Regions from separate parts of the Micromonospora sp. CPCC 206061 genome, predicted to be linked through region 3. Evidence: riboswitches for the same ligand, from Rfam matches in the RefSeq annotation. Region 3 holds a riboswitch; each other region holds the start of a gene.
What was found. A riboswitch is a leader RNA that binds a small molecule or an ion and turns the genes downstream of it on or off. The one in region 3 is predicted to bind cyclic di-AMP.

Region 1 (5,699 bases), on a different contig from region 3:
GGCCAAGGATCTGTTCATCAGGGCAAACCTACGGCTGGTCGTGTCGATCGCGCGGCGATACGTGCGGTCTGGCATGCCGATGCTCGACCTGATCCAGGAGGGCAACACCGGCCTGGTGCGCGCGGTCGAGAAGTTCGACTACGAGCGCGGGTTCAAGTTCTCGACGTATGCCACCTGGTGGATCCGCCAGGCGATCAGCCGGGCGATCGCACAGCAGGAGCGCACCGTGCGGCTGCCGGTGCACCTGGTCGAAGACGTCAACCGGATGCGCAACGTCGCCCGCCAGCTCACCCGTGAGCTCGGCAGCGACCCCGAGCCGGAGCAGATCGCGGTCGCGCTGGGCGTGCCCGTCGAGCGGGTGCACGAGCTGGTGCGCTGGTCGCAGGACACCGTGTCGCTCGACACACCGGTCGGCGACGACGGCGACACCAACCTCGGCGACCTGGTGGCCGACAGCGACGCTCCGTCGCCGGAAGAGATCGTGCTCACCGGCCTGGAGCGGCAGCGCATCGAGGGTCTGCTCAACCACCTCGACGACCGGTCGGCCGGCATCATGCGCGCCCGGTACGGGCTCGAAGACGGCCGGGAGCACTCGCTCACCGAGGTGGCGTCGCGGTTCTCGCTGTCGCGGGAGCGCATCCGCCAGCTTGAGATCCAGGCGCTCGGCCGGCTCCGCGAGCTGGCCCGGGCCGAGGGTCTCCAGGCGGCATAACAGCATCGACAAATAGCGAGCGGCCGGCGTCTAGTGTGGGACGCCGGCCGCTCGCCTGTCTATTCAGGGGCTGGTTCAAGCACCCAGCTCCGCGCGGTGCCCGCGGTTCGGGCGGTGCGGCGGCGAACCACTGGGTGCTCCGTTGCGTCAGCGCGAAGTACACGGCCCCACGACACGCCGACACCAACGGGCCGCGGCAGCCGATGCCGCGGCCCGTATGGAACCGAACAGCTAGCGGACGCGGCCGTAGCCGTATGGGGTCATCATGTCGACGCTGGAGAGCTTCACCGATTCGCCGGCCTGCGGGGCATGGATCACCTTGCCACTGCCCACGTAGATGCCCACGTGTCCGAGACCGCTGTAGAACACCAGGTCTCCCGGTTGCAGCGAACCTCGGCCGATGTGTGCCACCTTGTCCCACTGCATCGCGGCGTTGTGCGGCAGTGTCTTGCCTGCGGCCCGCCACGCGGCGAGCGTCAGGCCCGAGCAGTCGTAGCCGTTCGGCCCCTCGGCCGCCCACACGTACGGGGTGCCGATCGCGTTGTATGCGAACCGCACCGCGACGCCCGCCTGGCCAGAGACCGACGGGATCGTGCCGGTGTACGAGCCGCTCGACGTGGTCGCCGAGCCGTACGCCTTCTCTCGCATCTCGTACAGCTTGGCGAGATCCGACTCGATCTTCTTCTTGCCCGTCGCGAGCTCATTCACCTGCGCGGTCTGCTTGGCCTGCGCGATGTCGAGCTTCGACTTCTCGTCGAGATACCGCTGCTGCGTCGCCGTGAAGCCGGCAACCTGGGCCTGGCGGTCGCGGGCCAGCTTGTCGAGTACGCCCAGGCGGTCGACGACGCTGCCGGTGCCGCCTTCAAGCAGTGCGTTGGCGTTGGCCAGCCGGCCAGACCGGTACGCGACGGCGGCCATCCGACCGACCTCCGCGTCGGCGACGGCGAGTTCCTGTTCCAGCGGGCCGAGCTTGGTGGCGACCGCCTGCGCGGCGGCCTTGGTGGTCTTGAGGTCCTCTCCGGCCTTGTTGTACGCCTCGACGATCTTTTCCAGCTCCGTCGACGCCTTGTTGATCTGCTGCGTCAGCTCGCTCGCGGACGGCTCCGCCTGTGCGGCAACCGCCGGCACTGTCAGCCCGATGCCCACACCGAGCAGTACGAGGGCGCGCAGCAGCGTACGCGCGGGTGACAAACGTGACCCCTCTTCCGCAGGCCGCCTACCGGGTTAGCTGACGGATTCGGGCGGGAAGGACGCCCTACCGCACGAGTGCGGATTCACCCCATTGCACAAGGTGGGTCCCCGGTTCGCTCACTGACCGTAGTCGTGATTTGCGATTCGGCAGCACCGGGCCGGCGCCACCCGGGGGAGTGACTGACGACCGGACCAGCCGCTCCAACCTAACGTGATCATCGCTGAGACGAAAGTGGCAGGAGGGTGATTAGTCCATCAAGGTAGGTGTCGTTACCGAGCGTGTTGGATCGAGACCAAACCGTCGCTTGACGACCTTGTTAGTTCTAGTTAAATGACCGGTAACTTGTGATGTAGAACACAAGGAGCGTCGGGCGATGTTGCAGGTGCGGAACCTCGAGGTCGTCTACGACGACGTGATGCTGGTGCTGCGAGGCGTCAGCGTCACAGTCCCGCCTGGCGGGGTCGTCGCGCTGCTTGGCGCGAACGGTGCCGGCAAGACCACCCTCCTGCGCGCGATCACGGGCCTGCTCGACGTGCACGACGGCGAGGTGACGAAGGGCGCGGTGACGCTCGACGGCGTACCCGTGCACCACCTGCGGCCGGCGGCGCTGGTGCGCCGGGGAATCTGCCAGGTGATGGAGGCCAGGCGGATCTTCGCGGAGCTGACCGTCGAGGAGAACCTCCGGATCGGCGGCCACACCAGCCCAGAGCGGATCAAGGCGCGCCTCGACGACGTGTTCGACCTGTTTGCGGTACTCGCCGAGCGGCGCCGCCGGACCGCCGGGTACCTGTCCGGTGGCGAGCAGCAGATGCTGGCGATCGGTCGGGCGCTCATGGCCGACCCGCGCTACCTACTGCTCGACGAGCCGAGCCTGGGGCTGGCGCCGCGGCTGGTGGAGCAGGTGCGCGAGATCATCATGGCGATCAACAAGCGCGGCACCGGCATCCTGCTCGTCGAGCAGAACGCCACGATGGCGCTGTCGATCGCGAGTCACGGGTACGTGCTGGAGACCGGCCGGGTGGTGCTCGACAAGCCGGCCGCGCAGCTGCTCGCCGACGACGACATCCGCGAGTTCTACCTGGGGCTGGGGCGCAAGAGCTTCCGCGACGTGAAGCACTACCGGCGGCGTAAGCGGTGGTTGTCATGACGATCCTCGAGTTCACGGACGTCCACCTCAGCTTCGCCGGCGTGAAGGCGATCGACGGGGTGAGCTTCACGGTGGGGCGGCAGGAGCTCTTCGCGGTCATCGGCCCGAACGGCGCCGGCAAGACGTCCATCTTCAACGTGCTGTCCGGCGTCTACCGGCCCCGGTCCGGCCGGGTGGTCTTCGACGGCACCGACCTGGTCGGCAGGCGGCCGCACCAGATCGCCGCGCTCGGCATGGCGCGCACGTTCCAGAACGTCGAGCTGTTCGCGAACCTCACCGTGCTCGACAACCTGATGCTCGGGCGGCACAACCACATCCATTACGGGCCGCTGTCCGCGATCGCGTGGCTCGGCCGGGCGCGGCGCGCGGAACTCGCCGCCCGCGCCGCCGTCGAGCAGATCGTCGACTTCCTGGAACTGGAGCAGTGGCGCCGCCTGCCGGTCGGGCTGCTGCCGTACGGCGTACAGAAGCGGGTCGAGTTGGGACGGGCGCTCGCCATGGAGCCGAAGCTGCTCCTGCTCGACGAACCGGTCGGCGGGATGAACGTCGAGGAGACCGAAGACATGGCCCGCTTCATCCTCGACATCCGTGACGAGCTCGACATCCCGATCGTGCTGGTCGAGCACGACATGGGCCTGGTGATGGACCTGGCCGACCGGGTCCTGGTGGTCGACTTCGGCAGGGCGGTGGCCACGGGGCCGCCCGCCGACATCCAGCACCACCCGGACGTCATCCGCGCCTATCTGGGCGAGGTGCAACCCACATGACTGAGTCAGCTGGCATGACCTCGACCCAGGTTAAGGCCGCGACGACGATCGCATCTCGGGTACGCGAGCACGCGCGCGCGACACCGGACGCGATCGCCATGCGGGAGAAGGACTTCGGCATCTGGCAGGAGGTCACCTGGGCGGAGTACTGGGACACCGCGCAGACCGTCGCGCACGCGCTGCTGGCACTGGGAATCGAGCCGGGCGACCGGGTGGCCATCCACGCCGAGAACCGCAAGGAGTGGCTCGTCACCGACGTCGCCACCGTCGCGGTACGCGCCGCCACGGTCGGCCTGTATCCGACGAACCCGGCAAGCGAGGTCGGGTACCTGCTGCACCACTCGGGCGCCCGGGTGCTCGTCGCCGAAGACCAGGAGCAGGTCGACAAGGCGCTGGCGGTGCTCGACGACTGCCCCGACCTCGAACGCATCGTCTACCTGGAGCCACGCGGCATCCGGCACCGGTACCGCCACCCGAAGTTGATGTGCTGGGAAGACCTGGTGCTGATGGGCGTGGCGCACCGGGACGCCCATCCGGACGCGCTCGAGGAGCGGATGGCGGCCGCGCGTCCCGACGACATCGCTACCGTCATCTACACCTCGGGCACCACGGGACCGCCGAAGGGCGCGATGCTGTCGGTGTCCAACGTGGACTTCGCGATCCGGTCGCTGGTCGACGGCGGCGGGTTCACGTCGCCACCACCGGGCCCGAGCGACCTGGTGCTGTCGTACCTGCCGCTGTGCCATGTCGCCGAACGCATCTTCACGACGTGGTTCAACGCCGGCGCCGGCACCCAGGTGAACTTCGCAGAGTCGATCGCGACCGTGCAGGCCAACCTGCGCGAGGTACAGCCCACCGTCCTGTTCGGAGTACCCCGGATCTGGGAGAAGATCCTTGCCGGTGTGAGCATCAGGCTCGCCAGCGCTTCACCCCTCAAGCGGCTCAACGCACGGCTCTGGCTCGCGGTGGCCCGGCGGATCGGCGACACGCTGGTGCGCACCGGCGGCACGCACACGCTCGTGACCCGCCTGATGTACGCCGCCGGCTGGCTGTTCTTCTACCGGGCCCTGCGCGAGCGGATCGGGGTCGGGCGGGTGCGGTACGCGGCGTCGGGCGCCGCCCCGATCGCGCCGGACGTGCTGCGGTTCTTCATGGGCATCGGGGTGCCCATGCACGAGGTGTACGGCATGACGGAGAACACCGCCGTGGCGACCGGCAACCAGCCGGGCCGCATCAAGCTCGGCACCGTGGGAGAGCCACACGAGGGTGTGGAGCTGCGGATCGACGAGCGGACCGGCGAGATCCTCACCCGGCACCCGGGCACGTTCGTCGGCTACTTCCGCGACCCCGCCGCCACCGCTGCGGCGCTCACCGAAGACGGCTGGCTGCACACCGGCGACATCGGGGAGTGGGTCGACGGCACGCACGTCCGCATCACCGACCGCGCCAAGGACATCATGATCACCGCGGGTGGCAAGAACATCGCCCCCTCCCAGATCGAAAACGAGCTCAAGGCGTCGCCGTACATCAAGGAGGCGATCCTGGTGGGCGACCGCCGGGCGTACCTCGGCGCGCTCATCGGCATCGAGCCCGACACCGTCGGGGAGTGGGCGCAGCGCCGCGGGCTGGCCTACACCACATACCGCGATCTGTCCGCCAAGCCAGAGGTGCGCGCGCTCGTCCAGTCCATCGTGGACGGCGTGAACGAGCGGCGGGCACCGGTCGAGCATGTGCGGCGGTTCCGGATGCTGCCGAAGGAGCTCGACCACGAGGATGGCGAACTGACCGCCACGCAGAAGGTCAAGCGCGCCGCGATCGCCGGCCTCTTCGCCGACCTGGTAGAGGAGATGTATGGCTGAGCTGGTCGAGGCGGTGCTGCGC
Region 2 (5,699 bases), on a different contig from region 3:
TGGTGACCGTGAGCTGCGGTGCCGGCGCGAAGACCATGACATGACCAACCATGCCCGGAATGTTCCCCGTGGGCGCCCGCCCTAAGCCCGTCAGCGCCAGGTGTCCGCCCAGGTGCGGGCCCGCAACGGCTTTCATTCAAGGCTGGGAGTCCTACGGTGACGGCGCCGACACGCTGTGGTTCGACGACGTGGCGTTGGGTCCTCGCACATCGGGTTCTGAAAACGTCGAAGGGGGCCCCGAATCGGGGCCCCCTTCGTACGAAACGACCTACGTCACGGAGAGATGGACGTGGTCGGTGTGTTCCGCGGACGGACTGCCGCTGCCGCTGTACGACCTCCAGCCGCTGCTGGGCAACCAGATCCGGCGGAACCAGATGACGTAGAGCACACCGAGCGCGCTCGCGTTCTTGATGTAGAAGTTCGCGAGGCGGTCGCCGTAGTCCCTGTCGCCGCCCGTGGCCACCTTGCCGAAGCCGCTCGCCGCTGAGGACCAGTCACACGCCCGGCCCTTCGGGTGCTCGCCGGAACCACCGCTGCGCCAGCAGTAGACGTACCGGCTGAAGCCGGCTTCCTTCGTCTCCCTGTACGCGTGCAGCAGTCGCGGCGTGACGCAGCCGCCGGTACCCGTCGGGTCCTTGACGCTGCACCCGCCGGAGCCGCTCGGGCCCTGGCTGGCCGTCGCCGCGCCGGAGCCGCTCGGGCCGCTGGAACTGCTGCCGCCGCCGGCGTTGGCCAAGGCGTTCTCCGCCTGCTTCTTGCGGGCGGCCATGACCTGGACCTGCTTCTGCTGCTCCCTGACCTGGTTGTCGATCGCGAGCTTGGTGTGGGTGGCGTTGTTGCGCGCGTCGATGAGGTCGCGAAGCTTCTTGTCTTCGCTCTCCGCGAGCGTGTCGAGCGCGGACGCCCGGTCCATGAAGCCTTCCGGTGTGGAGGCGTTGAGCATGGCGGAGATGGGGCCGAGCCGGCCGCGCTGGTACGCCACGTTCGCAAGCTCGCCGATGACCTGAGTCTTCACAGCGAGGTCCTGCTCGAACTTCACGAGGTCGACGCGGAGCCGCTCCTGCTCCTTTTTGGACTTCGCAAGCGCGTCCTGCGCGACGATGTACCCCTTGCTCGCTGTTTCCAGTTGCTCGCGCAGTGTCGCCGTTCCACCCTCGTCGTCGGTGTTTGGCGCGGCGCCAGCGGGTTGAGCATGGATGCCGACCAGAGCGAACGTCGCGGCGACGAGCACCGCGAGCAGCCCTACCCGGCTGCGGGCATGAGCCATCAACCATCCTTCCAGTCAGCCGCCGACCGAGTTAGCTGACGGGTTCGGGACGGAAGTATCCCTACCGCTCGCGCGGATTCACCCCGGTGGAACTCGTGGTTCCCCGGCTCGCCACGCGTTGGCGCGGCGATTAGGCGGCAGTCACCACCGGCACCGGGGGGCGCCGCCGGGCGGTGACCGGAGCCGAGCGTACCGGGTTCCGGTCGATGTGCCCACCCGTTGCACGCACGGTCACAAGCCCGTCACCAGGTGGTTTGCCGGCATGCTTCGGCGGGTTCGACCTGGAGCGTGGCGTGCGCGATGTCGAAGTCGTCATGCAGCGCCTCGCGCGCTTCGACCAACACCGGTCCTACCTCCGCGGCCGGGTCGAGCGTCAGGTGCGCGGAGACGACGTCCATGCCGGAGGTGAGTGTCCACACGTGAAGGTCGTGCACGTCGCACACTCCAGGCACCGCCGCGAGCCTTGCCCGCACGGCCGCCACGTCGACGTGTGCGGGCGCGGCCTGCACGAGGATGCGGACCGCGGCACGCGCGAGCCGCCAGGTGCGGGGGAGGATGAAGACTCCGACCGCGACCGCGACGATCGGGTCGGCGTACCACCAGTCGGTGAGCGCGATGACGACGGCGGCGATGATGACGCCCACCGAGCCGAGCAGGTCGCCGAGCACCTCGAGGTAGGCGCCGCGCACGTTGATGCTCTCCTTGGCGCCCGAGCGCAGCAGCGCGAAAGCCACCACGTTGGCGATCAGACCGGCCACCGCGACGGCGAGCATCGGCCCGGCGGGCACGTCCGGCGGGTCGCCGAACCGGCGCATCGCCTCGATCAGCACGTAGAGAGCGACGCCGAAGAGCAGGACCGCGTTGGCGAGGGCGGCGAGCACTTCCAACCGGTACAGGCCGAAGGTGCGCTGCGGGTCCTTGTCGGCGCGGCGCGCGGCCGTCATCGCGGCGAGCGCCATGCCGATGCCGAGCACGTCGGTGAACATGTGCCCGGCGTCGGAGAGCAGTGCGAGCGAGCCGGTGACCAGCGCGGCGGCCCCCTCGACGAGCATGAAGACCCCGAGCAGCGCGAAGGCTGCCAGCAGGGGGCCGCGGTGCTTGGCGCCCGCCGTCCCGTGATCGTGTCCAGCTCCCACGCTCTCCAAAATATGCTGACATTGCTATGTATGCAAACATGGCACTGGGAATCACTGTCGAATCGGGGCATAGTGATGGGCGTGGATACCAACAGAGACATCACAGTGACCCGCAGAACGCTCACCACGTCGATGCTCGCGGCAGTCGCGGCGGCGGCCACCGTCTCCGTACCCACCCGCGCCAGCGCCGGCCACAAGCACCTGCCCGACCTCATCAACCTGCCCAACGCGTTCCAGCCCGAAGGGATCGCGATCGGCCAGCGGCCGTACGCGTACTTCGGCTCGCTGGCCACCGGCTCCATCTACCGCGCCAGCCTCGTCACCGGCCAGGGCCGGATCATCTCCACCGGACCGGGCACGCCGTCTGTCGGCCTGAAGATCGACCGGGCCGGGCGGCTCTTCGTCGCCGGCGGCGCGGCGGGCGACGCGCGGGTCGTCGACGCGCACACCGGCGAGGTGCTGGCCTCGTACCAGTTCGCGAGCGCGCCGGCGTTCATCAACGACGTCGTCCTCACGCCGCGCGGTGCCTTCTTCACCGACTCGCAGAACCCGTTCCTGTACCGCGTGCGGCTCGACCTGCCGAGTGGCTTCACCCCTGTGCCGCTTAGCGGCGATCTGGTCTACCAGGCCGGATTCAACGTCAACGGCATCGCCCGCACACCAGACGGCACCGCGCTGCTGGTCGTACAGTCCAACACCGGCGGCCTCTTCCGGGTCAACCCGGCCACCGGCGCGACCACGCGGGTCGACCTCGGCGGCGAAGTGCTCACCAACGGTGACGGCCTGCTGGTGCTCGGCCGCACGCTGTACGTGGTGCAGAACCGCCTCAACCGGGTCGCCGTGTTCCGGCTCGACCGGGCGGGCACCAGAGGCGCACTGGTCACACACCTGTCCGACCCGCGATTCGACGTACCGACCACCGTGGCCGCCTATGGCGACCGCCTGTACCTGCCCAACGCCCGCTTCGGCATCGTCGTCACGCCGGACACCCCGTACACCGCGGTGGCGATCAAGCGCCCCTGATCATGGTGTGGAGATGGTGATTAACCGCTGCGTGGCACGGGACAGGGCGACGTAGAGGGTGCGGGCACCGTCCTGTACCCGGATCTCGTCCGGTGCGACGAGCACCACACCGTCGTACTCCATGCCCTTCGCCTGAAGGCTGGTCACGACCTGCAACCGCTCGGCGGGCAGGTCGGTGAGCCAGCCGGCGACCTCGTCGCGGCGCGGCACCGGCGTGATCACGCCGACCGTGCCCTCGACGTCGGCGAGCAGGCCGGACGCGGCCTTCCGGGCCGCGTCCGGCAGGTCGGCCGCTGCCACGGTGTGCTCCTCTGGCTGCACCCCGGTCGAGCGGACCGCCCGTGGCAGTGTGAGGTCGGGGTACACCTCGCGGATCACCTTCGCCGCCAGCGCGAAGATCTCGGCCGAGTTGCGGTAGTTCGTGGTGAGCGTGAAGTCGTGCCGCTTTCGCGAGCCCAGCGCCCAGTCGCGCGCCTTGGCCAGCTCACCCGGATCGCCGGTCCACGCGGTCTGTGCCGGGTCGCCGACCACGGTCCACGAGGCCAGCCGGCCACGGCGACCCAGCATCCGCCACTGCATCGGAGAGACGTCCTGCGACTCGTCGACCACCACGTGCGCGTACTCGCGGTAGTCGTCCGGGCGCTGCGTGGCAGCGGCGCGCGCCGCGCGCTGGCGGTCGGCGTACGTGGTGACCTCGCGGATGCCGTCGACCACGTGGTACGGGTCGCGCTTGGGCTTCGGCGGCTGCGGCGGCTTGCCGAGCAGCTCGTCCAGCTCGTCGAGCAGGGCCACGTCGGCGATCGTCGGGTCGCCCGGCGTGAACGCGCCGGTCAGCGTCTTGATCTCCGCGTTCGAGAGGATGCCGGACGCGTACGAGCGCAGCCGCTCCGGGTCGGCCAGCCAGGCGAGCACGTGCCGGGGGAGCAGCCGCGGCCACCAGGCGCGCAGGAAGTCCCGGAAGTCCGCCCGCTCGGACAGGTCGTCTTCGAACTGGACCTGCTCCGGCAGCCGGTTGATCCGCAGCCGTTGCGCCTGCGCCCACAGCGCGTCGAACAGCCCGTCGATGCCGGCCCGCCGTACCTCGTTGCGGCGGGCGCCGCGGCTCAGCGCCCGGGCCCGGATCGCGTCCAACTCCGGCCGGGTCAGCCGCAGCAGCGCGCCGTGGTACAGCAGGCGCAGCTCGGTCGGCCCGTTCGGCACCGCGTCGCGGACCGCCCGCTCAAGCACCCGGCGCATCCGCAGCGAGCCCTTGACCGCGGCCACCGCACCCTGGTCTGTGCGCGTCGCGACCAGCCCTGGAATCACCGAACCGAGCGACCTGAGGGTGGCCGTGTCTTCACCCAGCGAGGGCAGCACCGAGGCGATGTACTCGACGAACACCCCCGACGGGCCGACGACGAGGATGCCGCCGCCGGCGAACCGGCTGCGGTCCGAGTAGAGCAGGTACGCAGCGCGGTGCAGCGCCACGGCCGTCTTGCCGGTGCCGGGCCCGCCGGAGACGATCGTCACGCTCGCGGCGGGGGAACGGATCGCCTGGTCCTGCTCGCGCTGGATGGTGGCGACGATGTCACGCATGCCCCGCCCGGTGGCGCGGGCCAGCGTGGCGAGCAGCGCGCCGTCACCCACGACCCGCATGTCCGGCGGTGCGGCGGCCGGGTCGAGCAGGTCGTCTTCGATGCTGGTGACCTTCTCGCCCGACGACTGGATCATCCGGCGCCGGATCACGCCGCGCGGGTCGGCGGCGGTGGCCTGGTAGAACGCCGCCGCGGCCGGCGCCCGCCAGTCGATCACCATGGGCTCGGCGTTTTCGCCGCGCACGCCCAGCCGCCCGACGTGCAGCACCGGCCCCTCACGCAGGTCGAGCCGGCCGAAGACCAGGCCCTCGTGCTCGGCGTCGAGCGCCTGCCGCCGCCGCGCCGCGTGGAACACCATCGCGTCGCGCTCCACGAGGGCCCCGAAGTTGCCCACCCGGGCAAGCCGGTACCCGTCTTTCTCCGCCCGGACGGCGGCCTGCCGCAGCTGGGCGAGGCGGGCGTACACCCGGTCCACGTGGCTCTGCTCGGCAGCGATCTCCTGCTGAAGCGTGGTGGCGGCGTCTGTCAACGTTGTCGTGGCTCCCAAGGAGGTCTGGCGAGGGCCAGAACGAGAGTACGCGGCTCCGGGTACTAGCGCGTGCTCGGAGCGTGCGCGTGCTGCACCACGTCGACCAGCGCGGCGGTCACCTCGTCGGTGCGCTCCAGCGTCAGCATGTGGCCGGCGTCCGGGCAGACGAC
Region 3 (5,699 bases):
CCGTGTGCCGTCGACCCACCCACCAGGGAGCGGGCCGGCACCGGGGCCGCCACGACGTAAGACCGCGACTGACCCGACCAACGCTGGCGGTCCCGGTGCCGGTCTGCTCGGCTATGCCTGGGGCGTCGGTCCGCGGGACGGACAGGACCTCGCCGCCGAGGTCGACGACGATACTGAGGCGTTCGTGTTCACGACGGAGATCGGGCGGCCGATCTGGCGGGCAACCTCGCCGGGCCGAGCGGAAGAAGTCGAAGAAGGCCACCCGGAAGGCGGAAAGAAGGGCGCGAGCAAGAGGAAGGAGGCGGCATCCGGCCCGACGATGCGGACGACGGCGCGACCGGTGTGCTCGCGGTGCACCGGAGCTAATGGCACGTCAATGGCAACGTATCGTGATCGTAGATCTTGGAACATCGAAGGCTCTGGCTGACCGACGTCCTGACCAGGGCCTTCATGGTGGAGCGGGTGAAGGGAATCGAACCCTCACTGTCAGCTTGGGAAGCTGATGTTCTGCCATTGAACTACACCCGCAAGCGGACACCACTGTACCTGGTTGGTCAACCGACCCGCACGCAGGTTGCCGCGCGGCGAGCCACCCGCGCCCACGCCAGCTTCGGACGCCACAAGGGGCGTTCCAGTGGGGGGCGATCAAGGGAGATTGCGTCGATCAAGGGCGTATGCACGTGGTTTTGAGATCAAAGCAAGTGCATTCGCCCTTGATCGGCGGGGAGACTCGGCGGGGAGGCGGGTGGGTGGGGAGGCGGGGAGGCGGGGTGGGTGGGTGGGTGGGTGGATGGGTGGGTGATGGCGGAGGATTGGTCATTGATTGATGTGAGTATATAGTCGGCAAATGCCGCTACATCGATCTTCGCCGATCTGGGCTGGGCTTGCGGCCTTCGCCCTGCTCGTCAGTGCCGGACCACCAACCTCTGCCGAGGCCGGCACGGCCGGGAGCGGGACGTGTGGCCAGAGCGGCGACGCGCGGATCAGGCCGGGCACGCCTGGTGCGCAGGATCCCAATGATCTGGCGCCTGGGCAGGTGGCCGAGCGGGAGCGAGAGCTGATCGCCAGACTGGAGGAGCGGGCCAAGTCGGGCAAGGCCCTCACCTTCGCGACGGTGACGGTGCCGACCGTGGTGCATGTGATCTCCAGCGACAGCACGCGTGCCGGCGGCAGTGTGCCGGATTCGATGGTCCAGCAGCAGATCCAGGTGCTCAACGACGCGTACTCCGGGGCGACGGGTGGGGCGGAGACGGCGTTCGCGTTCGAGTTGATGGAGATCAATCGGGTGGTCAACCCGGCGTGGTACCCGATCGTGTATGAGTCGACCGCCGAGTTCGAGATGAAGAGCGCGCTGCGACAGGGCGGGATGGAGACGCTCAACATCTACACGGGCGACCTGAGCGACAGCCTGCTCGGCTGGGCGACGTATCCGCAGGCGGCCCCGCACCCGAGCGATGGTGTCGTGCTGCTCGCCGAGTCGCTGCCGGGTGGCACCGCGGGGATCTACGCGGAGGGCGACACCGCCACCCACGAGATCGGGCACTGGCTGAACCTGTACCACACCTTCGAGGACGGGTGCGCGGGCGGCGACCAGGTGGCCGACACGCCAGCGGAGGCCACGTGGGCGTCGAATTGCCCCGTCGGGCGGGACACGTGTGTGGACGATCCAGGTGAGGATCCGATCCACAACTTCATGGACTACACGGCGGACTCGTGCATGTTCGAATTCACACCGGGTCAGGCGACCCGCATGTCGAGTGCATGGGCTGCTTATCGCGCAGCGTAGCCGTCGGCGCGTTGCGGCGGTGGCGGCCTCGGCCTCGGGGCGTCGGTGGCACGACGCCGTCCGGGTCGAGCCAGACCTGGACGGCCGGGCGCTCGACCGGCTCGGCGAACGGAGTGGCGCCGTTACGGCCGTGGCGAGCCAGCATGGCGACGTCGACCGTGAACTCGAACAGCCGCCAGTCGACGTGCGAGGCGGCGCGCAGGTGGTCGGCCAGGCGGGCGACCTTGGCCCGGTCGGTGACGACGCGGGCGCGGCCGGCCAGGTAGGCCTCGTCGTCGCTGTCTTCAGGCGGGAACGAATGCAGTGCGTATCGCCCGTCGCGCTCCAGGTCACGCCGCTTCGGCGAGTCGATCACGAAGCAGTACAGGCCGTCGTCGGTGATCACGGGGGACACCGGGTGCACCCGTGGCCCGCCATCGGATCGGACGGTGGCCAGGTAGCCCAGGCCAGGACCGTACTGCTGCATGAGAGCGCGGATCGAGTCGGCCAGGCGGGGCTCGTCGGCGACGAATTCGGACCAGGATGCCATGCCACCATTGTATCGAACATATGTTCGATCAAGGTAGTCCCCTATGGTGTGTCAATGCTGCTCTCCGACCGTGACCTCGTCTCCGAGATCAAGGCGGGCAAGCTCGCGCTCGAACCGTTCGAGCCGGCGCTGATCCAGCCGTCCAGCATCGACGTGCGCCTCGACCGCCACTTCCGGGTGTTCAACAACCACCTATACACCCACATCGACCCGTCGGTGCAGCAGGACGACCTCACCTCGGAGGTGGAGGTGCCGGACGGCGAGCCGTTCGTGTTGCACCCCGGCGAGTTCGTGCTCGCGTCGACGCTCGAGGTCATCTCGCTGGGCGACCAGCTCGCCGGCCGCCTGGAGGGCAAGTCCAGCCTCGGCCGGCTGGGGCTGCTCACCCACTCGACGGCCGGCTTCATCGACCCGGGCTTCTCCGGTCACGTGACGCTGGAGCTATCCAACGTCGCCAACCTGCCGATCACACTCTGGCCCGGCATGAAGATCGGCCAGCTCTGCATCTTCCGGCTCTCGTCGCCGTCGGAGCACCCGTACGGTGCCGAGGTGTACGGATCGCGCTACCAGGGGCAGCGCGGGCCGACCCCGAGCCGGTCGTGGCGGAGCTGGCGGGTCTGGCCGACCCGGTAGTACGCCACCCCCGCAAAGCGGAAAGAGGGGCGCCCTCCCATCCCGGATGGATGGGAGGGCGCCTCTACTGGCCGGGGCGGTCGCGTGACGGGGGAACACGCGACGGCGCGGCCACGGGGTGCGATGTCAGCCAGGGCGACCGAAGCTGTGTACCGGCGCGGCGTCGAGCTTGCGCATCCGGATCGGCTCACCCGTGCGGGAGGCGTGCACGATCCATCCACCCCCGACGTACATGCCGACGTGGTGCAGGTCGCTGTAGTAGAAGACGAGGTCGCCGGCTCGTAGGTTGCTTCGGCTCACGTCGTCGGTCGCGCGCCGCTGCGCAGCGGCGTTGTGCGGCAGCGAGACGCCAGCCTTCGCCCACGCCGCGGAGGTCAGGCCGGAGCAGTCGAAGGTGCCGGGGCCGCCGGAACCGTACTGGTACATCTTGCCGATCTGAGCGCAGGCGAACTTGACCGCCGTGCCTGCGGCGCCGCCCGGGTAGGTGTACGGGCAGGGCACAGGCGCGAGCGCGCCTGTGGTGCCACCGCTGCCGTACGCCCTGAGGCGCATGTCTTCCAGCTTCTCGATCTCGCCGTCGATCTGCTTCTTCCGCGCCGCCAGCTCCGCTTCGGTCGTGCTGAGCTGGGCGACGAGCTGGTCGAGGGGCTCCTTCTGCTTGGAGTACTGATTGCGCAGGTCGACCACGGCCTGGATGTCGGCCTGGGAGCGCCGCGCGAACTGGTCGAGCATCACCAGGTGGTCGCCGAAGGTGGTGGGCGAGCCGGTGGTCAGCAGCGCGTTGATCGTCGAGAGGTTGCCGCCCTTGTACTGCTCGGCGGCGAACTCGCCCACGCGCGCCATGGCGACGTCGATCTGCACCTGTAGCGGCTCGATCTTTTTGGTGAGCGCGGCGATCTGCCGCTTCTTCTTGTCAAGGTCGAGTCGGGTGGCGTTGTGCCGCTCGATCACGGGTTCGAGCTGGTTCCAGGCGACATCTATCTGCTTCTCGATTTCCGCGGCGGAAGGCTCGGCCCGAGCCACGGTGCCGCCGCCGAGCACGACGGCGCAGGTGACGAGAATGGTGACGACGGAACGACGTGCGGCATGACGAGCCACCGGAGTCCGCACTCCTTCTCCCTGAACCGCCTGCCGGGTTAGCTGACGGGTTCGGGCGGGAAGAACGCCCTACCGCATGACTGCGGATTCACCCCGAGGTGCGGTTGGGTCCCCGGCTCGGAGACGACCGATTCGACGGATCGAACCGTGGTCTTCCACGGTGGAAGGCCAGCCTCCGGCTCGACGATCCCCAAGGGTAGGAGCGGCGTGTCGGCGTGCGCAAGCGGAACGGCGTGTTTCTTCGGTGCGTATACGACCCCGTAGCGGAACGTATATCGAAACGACGTCAGTCAATGACTAGAAATACGTCATCGAGCAGCCCGGCGTACTGATCGTTGTTAGGCGACAAGTTCTTCGCACCGATTCGAAGTGGTTCGGAATTCACAATGGACACGTCGGCGGGTACCGGTATGCGGCCGAGCGCGGCACCATCCACCGAAATGGACAGATTGGTGCTGGTACGGGTGCAGGCGAGCACATGCCATCGGCCGTCCGCCACGGTGACCGGGGCGATCACCCGGTAGATCTGGGCCTTGCTGGCCACGACGCAGCTCGGGTGGCCCGCGCTCCCGTCAACCTGGAGCTTGAGCTGCGTGACGCCGCCGGTCGAGTACCCCTTCTGCATCACGTTGGCGCCGTCACCGGCCAGGAGTAGCACGTGTATCTTGGGCGACATCGCTCGATTGTGGAGATTTGCGAAGACCGACGGCAATCCCACTCGGTGAAGATTTTTTACGTCTGCGCTGCACGTGACGGAACCTATTGACGCCAACGGCCGGCCGGGCCAGTGTGATCGCAAGGCCATCGATAGGAGGTTCGATGCACCGTCTAGCAACGCGGATCGCGGTCAGCCCAGTGGTGGTACGCCCAATGGTGGTAGGCCCAATGATGGTAGGCGCGGTGATAGGCGCGGTGATGGTAGGCGCCGCGACGCTGGTGGCGACCGGCCCGTCGCCCGCCACGGCGGCACCAGGGAGCATCCGGCAGGAACAGTATGCCGCCGCGGCGGCCGAGTACGGGGTACCGGAGGCGGTGCTGCTCGGCGTCTCCTACCTGGAGTCGCGGTGGGACACCAACGCCGGCACACCTAGCACCAGCGGCGGGTTCGGCCCGATGCACCTGACCGACGCGGCGTACGTGTCCTCGCTGCCGGGCAATCACCACGACTCCGACGAGGAGGACCCGCGCGGCGACGAGGCACGGCCAGTGAAGCGGGTCGACTCCGGTGGTGTCGCGCCGCCAGCGACCGAGGCGCTCCAGAGCCTCGACCGGGCCGCCGCGCTCACCGGCGCCGCCGAGGAAGCCCTGCGCGCCGACCCGAACACGAATATCAAGGGTGGCGCGGCGCTGCTGTCCGCGTACCAGAAAGCCATAGCTGGACCGACGGGGAGCGCGAGCGATCCGGCGGCCTGGTATGGCGCCGTGGCCAAGTACAGCGGCGCGGACAGCGCCGACGCCGCGGCGGCCTTCGCCGACGAGGTCTACACGACGATCCGCGACGGCGCGACCAGGGTGACCGACGACGGCCACCGCGTCACGCTCGCCGGCCGTGGCATCACGCCGGCGCGCGGCTGGCTGGACCGGCTCCACCTGCGCAAGTTGGCACGGCCGGACGGCCTGGAGTGCCCGGTCGACATCTCCTGCGAGTGGATC
Region 4 (5,699 bases), on a different contig from region 3:
GCGATCTCGTCGTGCGCCTGCCGGACCACGGCCATCGCGCCGGGCGCCATGCCGACCAGCGGTGACGGCCGGGCGATGAAGACGACCACCAGGTGGGCATTCTGCCGGCGGGCGAGCCCGGCGGCGTATGCGCCGGCACGCATCGATGTCGTCGAACCGTCGACGCCGACCACTAGGTTCTTCGGTCCATCGGTGCCCAATTCGAACCGGTGCTCCGGCGAGGTGCTCACACTCTCAAGTATCGAGCGGTGACCCCTGCCACTTCAAGATCAGCGCAAAAGAGGGCAGACTGGCCCGATGGCCCTGCTCCCCACCGGCCGCCGCCAGGTCCACCTCGCCGTGGCCCTGGTCGTCGTGGTGACCCTCTCGGTGGGCTTGGTCCGCTGGCAGACCCGGCCCGAGCCTGCCCAGCAGGTGTCGGCCGCCGCGAGTTGCGCCGGGCGCCCCCTCGACGCGCCCCGCCAGCTCCGCGGCATGTGGATCGCCACGGTCAGCAACATCGACTGGCCGAGCCGGCCCGGCCTCGACCAGGAGAAGGTCAAGTCCGAGTACCGCGGCTGGCTCGACCTGGCGCAGCAGCACGGCCACAACGCGGTCTTCGTCCAGGTACGCCCCAGCGGCGACGCCTTCTGGCCGTCCTCGTACGCGCCGTGGTCGCGCTGGCTGACCGGGCGGCAAGACGGGCTCGGCCCAGGCTGGGATCCGATGGAGTTCCTGGTCAGCGAGGCGCACGCGCGCAACCTGGAGTTTCACGCCTGGTTCAATCCGTACAAGGCCAGCCAGTCGGGCAACCCGGCTGACCTGCCGGCAAACCACCCACTCCGGGTGCACCCGGAGTGGGCTGTCCCGTTCCCGAAGAGCGGCAAGGGCAGCCGCCTCTACTACAACCCGGGCATCCCCGAGGCGCGCAAGTTCGTCCAAGACTCGATGCTGGAGGCGGTGGCCCGGTACGACGTCGACGGCGTGCACTTCGACGACTTCTTCTACCCGTACCCGGTCAAGGGACAGGACTTTCCCGACGACGCGGCGTTCCAGCAGTACGGCGCGGGCTTCGCCACCAAGGCCGATTGGCGGCGCGACAACGTCAACAAGCTCGTGGCCGAGATGAACCAGCGGATCAAGGAGCTGAAGCCGTGGGTGAAGTTCGGCATCAGCCCGTTCGGCATCTGGCGCAACCGCACCACCGACTCCCTCGGCTCCCCCACCCGCGGCCTGCAGAGCTATGACGCGATCTACGCGGACACCCGGCTCTGGGTCAAGGAAGAGTGGCTGGACTACATCGTCCCGCAGCTCTACTGGCACATCGGCTTCGACATCGCCGACTACGCGAAGCTCCTGCCGTGGTGGTCAGACGTGGTGAAGGACACCAGAGTGCAGCTCTACATCGGCCAGGCCGACTACCGGGTCGGGCAGAAGGGCGCCTGGTCCGACCCCGCCGAGCTCGACCGCCAGCTCGCGCTCAACACCAAGTACCCGGTCGGTGGCAGCATCCACTTCAGCGCCAAACAGGTACGGGCCAACCGGCTCGGCGCGGTCAGCCGGTACGCCACCGCGCACTACGCCCAGCCCGCCCTGGTGCCGGCGATGGACCACATGCCCCCGAACCGTCCGGTCGCGCCTCAGGTCACCGAGGCGCGCCGGGACGGCGACAACGCGGTCGCTCTCGCATGGCGCGCCGGCGACGGCACGCGGCCAGCCGGTTACGCGGTGTTCAAGGTGGACGGTGAGACCGCGCGCCTGGTGGCGACCACCCGCGGCACGAACTGGGTCGATCGAACTGTTGGCACTCCCGGTGCGTACAGCTATTGCGTAGCCGCCCTCGACCGGCTGTGGAACCTTGGCGGCTCCAGCGAAGCTGACGTGACAGGGTGAGGAGATATTACCGAAAGTCGTTGCCTGGTAACACTTTTGGCTGGTCAGAGCAGTGTCAAGCAGGCCCGTTGATCCGGTAAGCTTTCCGACGGTCTCCGTTCGGCGGCGCCCCCACGGCGCCGGCGGTGATCGTCGCCTAATCGCCCGAATGGGCGAGCCGGGGAACCAGAGTTCCACCGGGGTGAATCCGCGCGAGCGGTAGGGATCACTTCCATCCCGAACCCGTCAGCTAACTCGGTAGGCGGCCGATGGAAGGAACATGCATGACGGCATCTGTACGCCGCCAGCGCTGGACGCTGGGCGTCGCACTGATCGCTGCCGTGGTCGCCATCACCAGCGTGGTCGGCCTCGGCTCCGCGGCTTCCGCCGCGCCAGTTGGCCTCGCGCCAACCCCTACGGCGCCCGGCGACGAGGGCGGCACTCCGCTCATACGCGACGTGATCGCCAGGGCCAGCCAGGGATACGCCGACGCGAAGCAGGCTGTCGACAAGTCTCAGAAGCGCCAGCTCCAACTCCAGCTCGAGCTCACCAAGGCTGAGGCGAAGATCAAGGAGATGGAGCCCGAGGTCGCGCTCATCGCGTCCGCCTCGTACCGCAGCGGCCGGGTCGGCGTCGTCTCCATGCTGCTCAACAGCTCCTCACCGGACTTGTTCCTGGACCGAGCGATGACGCTCGACCTGCTCGCGCAGCGCGACAACGCGAAGATCGCCACCCTCAAGGAGGCACACGACCAGGCGAAGCGGGCCAAGGATGCAATCGACGTGGAACTCGCCGAGCAGCAGAAGCAGCTGAGCCTCATGGCCAGGCAGAAGAAAGAAGCGGAGATCGCGCTCAAGCAGGTCGGCGGACAGTCCACCGGCGGTTTTGTGGTCGCGTCCTCGCCGAAGGCGAAGCCGGCGCCCCGCGACAGCGATGGCGGGTTCTCGGGGCAGGGATGCAACGTCAATGACCCGACCAACCCCGGCAGCGGCTGCGTCACGGCCCGGACGCTGCACATGTACAACGAGACGCGACGGCTGGTCCCCGGTGCCAAGGAACGGTTCGTGAACTGCTTCCGGTCCGGCGGTCCGTACGAGCATCCGAAGGGCCGGGCGTGCGACTGGTCTTCGGAGCGCGGGAGTTTCGGCGGTGACGCCAGGGGCGCCGACAAGACGTACGGCAACAACCTCGCCGCGTTCTACGTGCGCAACGCCGACCGCCTCGGCGTCATGTACGTGATCTGGTACCGGCAGTTCTGGTCACCGGCGACCGGCTGGAAGTACTACAGCGGTTCCGGCGGCGACCCGTCCAGCGACCATACGAACCACATACACGTGTCGATGCTGTGATTCGAGGGGCGGGGATGAGATCCCCGCCCCTCGCTTCTCAGGACGTCTTCTCGGGCGTCCGGCGGGCCGGCGCGCGACCCCACGGCTGCCGCGGCGACGGGCCCACGGCAGGCAGCGGCGGCACCGACATGACGACCGGCTTGTCCGACGTGACCGTGATGGCCTCGCCGTGGTGCAGCAGCTCCAGCTCGGCACCGTCGTGGCCGTCCCGCAGCGAGTACGTCACCTCGTCGCGGTCGACGTCGACACGCACCCGCAGCCCCCGCCACAGCAGCGAGAACTCCAGCTTGCTGATCCGGCTCGGCAGCCGTGGAGCGAACGACAGCGCACCACCGTGGTCGCGCATGCCGCCGAGCCCACAGACCACCGCGATCCACGCCCCGGCCAGCGCTGCCATGTGCAGGCCCTCCCGGGTGTTGTTGTGGATGTCGTGCAGGTCCATCAGCGCGGCCTCGCCCAGGTAGTCGTGGGCGAGCTCCATGTGGCCGACCTCGGCCGCCAGTACCGCCTGGGTGCAGACGGACAGGGACGAGTCCCGCACCGTGCGCGCCTCGTAGTACGCGAAGTTCCGCGCCTTCTGCTCAGGCGTGAACGCGTCACCCCGCCAGTGCATGGCCAGCACGATGTCGGACTGCTTGAGCACCTGCTTGCGGTACAGGTCGAAGTACGGGTAATTGAGCAGGAGCGGGTAGGCGGTCGGTGGGGTCGCGGCGAAGTCCCACTCCTGCAGCCGGGTGAACCCCTCGCACTGCTGGTGTACGCCCAACTCCTCGTCGTACGGGACGTGCATGGCCGCGGCGGCGTCGCGCCACGACGCGGCCTCTTCCTCGTCGACGCCCAGCCGGCGGGCCTGGTCGGGGTGGCGCAGCGCGGCATCCGCCGCGCCGACCAGGTTCCACCGCGCCATCAGGTTCGTGTACACGTTGTCGTTGACGACGGCGGTGTACTCGTCTGGGCCGGTGACCCCGTCGATGTGGAAGATGCCGTGCCGGTCGTGGTGTCCCAGCGAACGCCACAGCCGTGCCGTGTCGACCAGGATCTCCAACCCGACCTCGCGCTCGAAGTCGTAGTCGCCGGTGGCTGTCACGTACCGGATCACCGCGTCGGCGATGTCGGCACCGATGTGGAACCCGGCTGTGCCCGCCGGCCAGTACCCGGAGCACTCGTGCCCGCGCACGGTGCGCCAGGGGAAGGCGGCGCCCTTGAGCCCGAGCGTGCGGGCGCGTTCGCGGGCGAGGTCGAGGGTGGCGTGGCGCCATCGCAGGCCGTGCTTGACCGCCTCGGGTTGGGTGTACGTCAGTACCGGAAGCACGAACGTCTCGGTGTCCCAGAAGACGTGGCCGTCGTACCCGGGCCCGGTCAGGCCCTTGGCCGCGATCGGCCGCTGCTCCGCGCGGGCGCCGGCCTGGAGCACGTGGAACAGGCCGAACCGGACCGCCTGCTGGACCTCGGGGTCACCCTCCAGCCGCACGTCGGCGGCGTCCCAGAAGGCGTCCAGGAACTTGCGCTGCTCGTCACGCAGGCCGTCCCAGCCGGAGAAGCGAGCACTGGCGATCGCCGCACCGACCTGGTCGCGCAGCGCCGGCAGCGAGCGCCGGCTGGACCAGCCGTACGCCAGCAGCTTGACCACCCGCAGCTTCTCGCCGGGCTGGAGCAGGCAGGCGACGGTGGTGCGCGCCCAGTCCGGGTACGCCTCCGTGCTGACCGACACCTTCTCGGCGCCGTCGACCACGTGGTCCATGGCCGCGGCCATGCGCAGGCCGCTCTTCTTGGTGCGGTGGATCAGCAGCCCACTGGACCCGTTCGAGAGGTGCTCCTCGGCCTTGAGCGGGGCCTTGAGCACCGCGGCGACCCGAGGGTCCTTCCGGGTGGCCGGCAGCTCCTCGTTGGCGACGAGCTCGGACTGGAGGATCAGCCGCAGCGGCTTGTCGTCGGCCGCCTCGACCTCGTAGCAGATCGCCGCGATCGCCCGTTGGGTGAACGACACCAGCCGGGTGCTGTGCACCCGGACGGCCCGGCCAGCCGGCGACACCCATTCGACCGTGCGGTCGAGCGTCCCCGACTGCATGTCGAGCACCCGTTGGTGCGTACGGACCTCGCCGTATCGCACGTCGAAGGGCTCGTCGTCGACCAGCAGGCGGATCAGCTTGCCGTTGGTTACGTTCACAACGGTCTGGCCGGACTCCGGAAAGCCGTAACCGGCCTCGGCGTACGGCAGCGGCCGCAGCTCGTAGAACGAGTTCAGATATGTGCCCGGCAGACCGTGCGGCTCGCCCTCGTCAAGGTTGCCGCGCAGGCCGATGTGCCCGTTGGACAGCGCGAAAACCGATTCAGATTGGGCAAGCACATCAAGGTCGAGCCGGGTCTCCCGGACATGCCATGGCTCGACCGGGTAGGCCCGCTCACGGATCATGAAGTCTCCAGCAACTCACTGAGGTCGCGCACGACGACGTGGGCGCCGTGCTTGTATAGATCGTCGGCCTGGCCGACGCGGTCGAC

Region 1: another riboswitch for cyclic di-AMP. It lies ahead of V6V89_RS20845 (C40 family peptidase); the one in region 3 lies ahead of V6V89_RS05925 (C40 family peptidase).
Region 2: another riboswitch for cyclic di-AMP. It lies ahead of V6V89_RS22910 (coiled-coil domain-containing protein); the one in region 3 lies ahead of V6V89_RS05925 (C40 family peptidase).
Region 4: another riboswitch for cyclic di-AMP. It lies ahead of V6V89_RS17790 (coiled-coil domain-containing protein); the one in region 3 lies ahead of V6V89_RS05925 (C40 family peptidase).

The regions. Positions count from the first base shown of each region.
Region 1 is NZ_JBAKHX010000030.1:36,195-41,893, reverse strand. It holds gene V6V89_RS20850 (sigma-70 family RNA polymerase sigma factor) at 1-712, shown strand, start outside; gene V6V89_RS20845 (C40 family peptidase) at 944-1,903, opposite strand; cyclic di-AMP (ydaO/yuaA leader) riboswitch at 1,911-2,063, opposite strand; gene V6V89_RS20840 (ABC transporter ATP-binding protein) at 2,278-3,051, shown strand; gene V6V89_RS20835 (ABC transporter ATP-binding protein) at 3,048-3,818, shown strand; gene V6V89_RS20830 (AMP-dependent synthetase/ligase) at 3,815-5,677, shown strand; gene V6V89_RS20825 (branched-chain amino acid ABC transporter permease) at 5,670-5,699, shown strand, end outside.
Region 2 is NZ_JBAKHX010000035.1:62,424-68,122, forward strand. It holds gene V6V89_RS22905 (1-phosphofructokinase family hexose kinase) at 1-52, opposite strand, end outside; gene V6V89_RS22910 (coiled-coil domain-containing protein) at 269-1,267, opposite strand; cyclic di-AMP (ydaO/yuaA leader) riboswitch at 1,272-1,414, opposite strand; gene V6V89_RS22915 (cation diffusion facilitator family transporter) at 1,510-2,403, opposite strand; gene V6V89_RS22920 (SMP-30/gluconolactonase/LRE family protein) at 2,485-3,426, shown strand; gene V6V89_RS22925 (HelD family protein) at 3,427-5,529, opposite strand; gene V6V89_RS22930 (alpha/beta fold hydrolase) at 5,592-5,699, opposite strand, start outside.
Region 3 is NZ_JBAKHX010000004.1:325,396-331,094, forward strand. It holds tRNA gene V6V89_RS05905 (tRNA-Gly) at 455-528, opposite strand; gene V6V89_RS05910 (zinc metalloprotease) at 848-1,786, shown strand; gene V6V89_RS05915 (pyridoxamine 5'-phosphate oxidase family protein) at 1,728-2,315, opposite strand; gene dcd (dCTP deaminase) at 2,370-2,948, shown strand; gene V6V89_RS05925 (C40 family peptidase) at 3,075-4,046, opposite strand; cyclic di-AMP (ydaO/yuaA leader) riboswitch at 4,059-4,194, opposite strand; gene V6V89_RS05930 (LamG-like jellyroll fold domain-containing protein) at 4,333-4,722, opposite strand; gene V6V89_RS05935 (N-acetylmuramoyl-L-alanine amidase) at 4,932-5,699, shown strand, end outside.
Region 4 is NZ_JBAKHX010000023.1:24,954-30,652, forward strand. It holds gene V6V89_RS17780 (universal stress protein) at 1-230, opposite strand, end outside; gene V6V89_RS17785 (glycoside hydrolase family 10 protein) at 298-1,872, shown strand; cyclic di-AMP (ydaO/yuaA leader) riboswitch at 1,996-2,132, shown strand; gene V6V89_RS17790 (coiled-coil domain-containing protein) at 2,136-3,200, shown strand; gene V6V89_RS17795 (glycoside hydrolase family 65 protein) at 3,238-5,613, opposite strand; gene V6V89_RS17800 (HAD family hydrolase) at 5,610-5,699, opposite strand, start outside.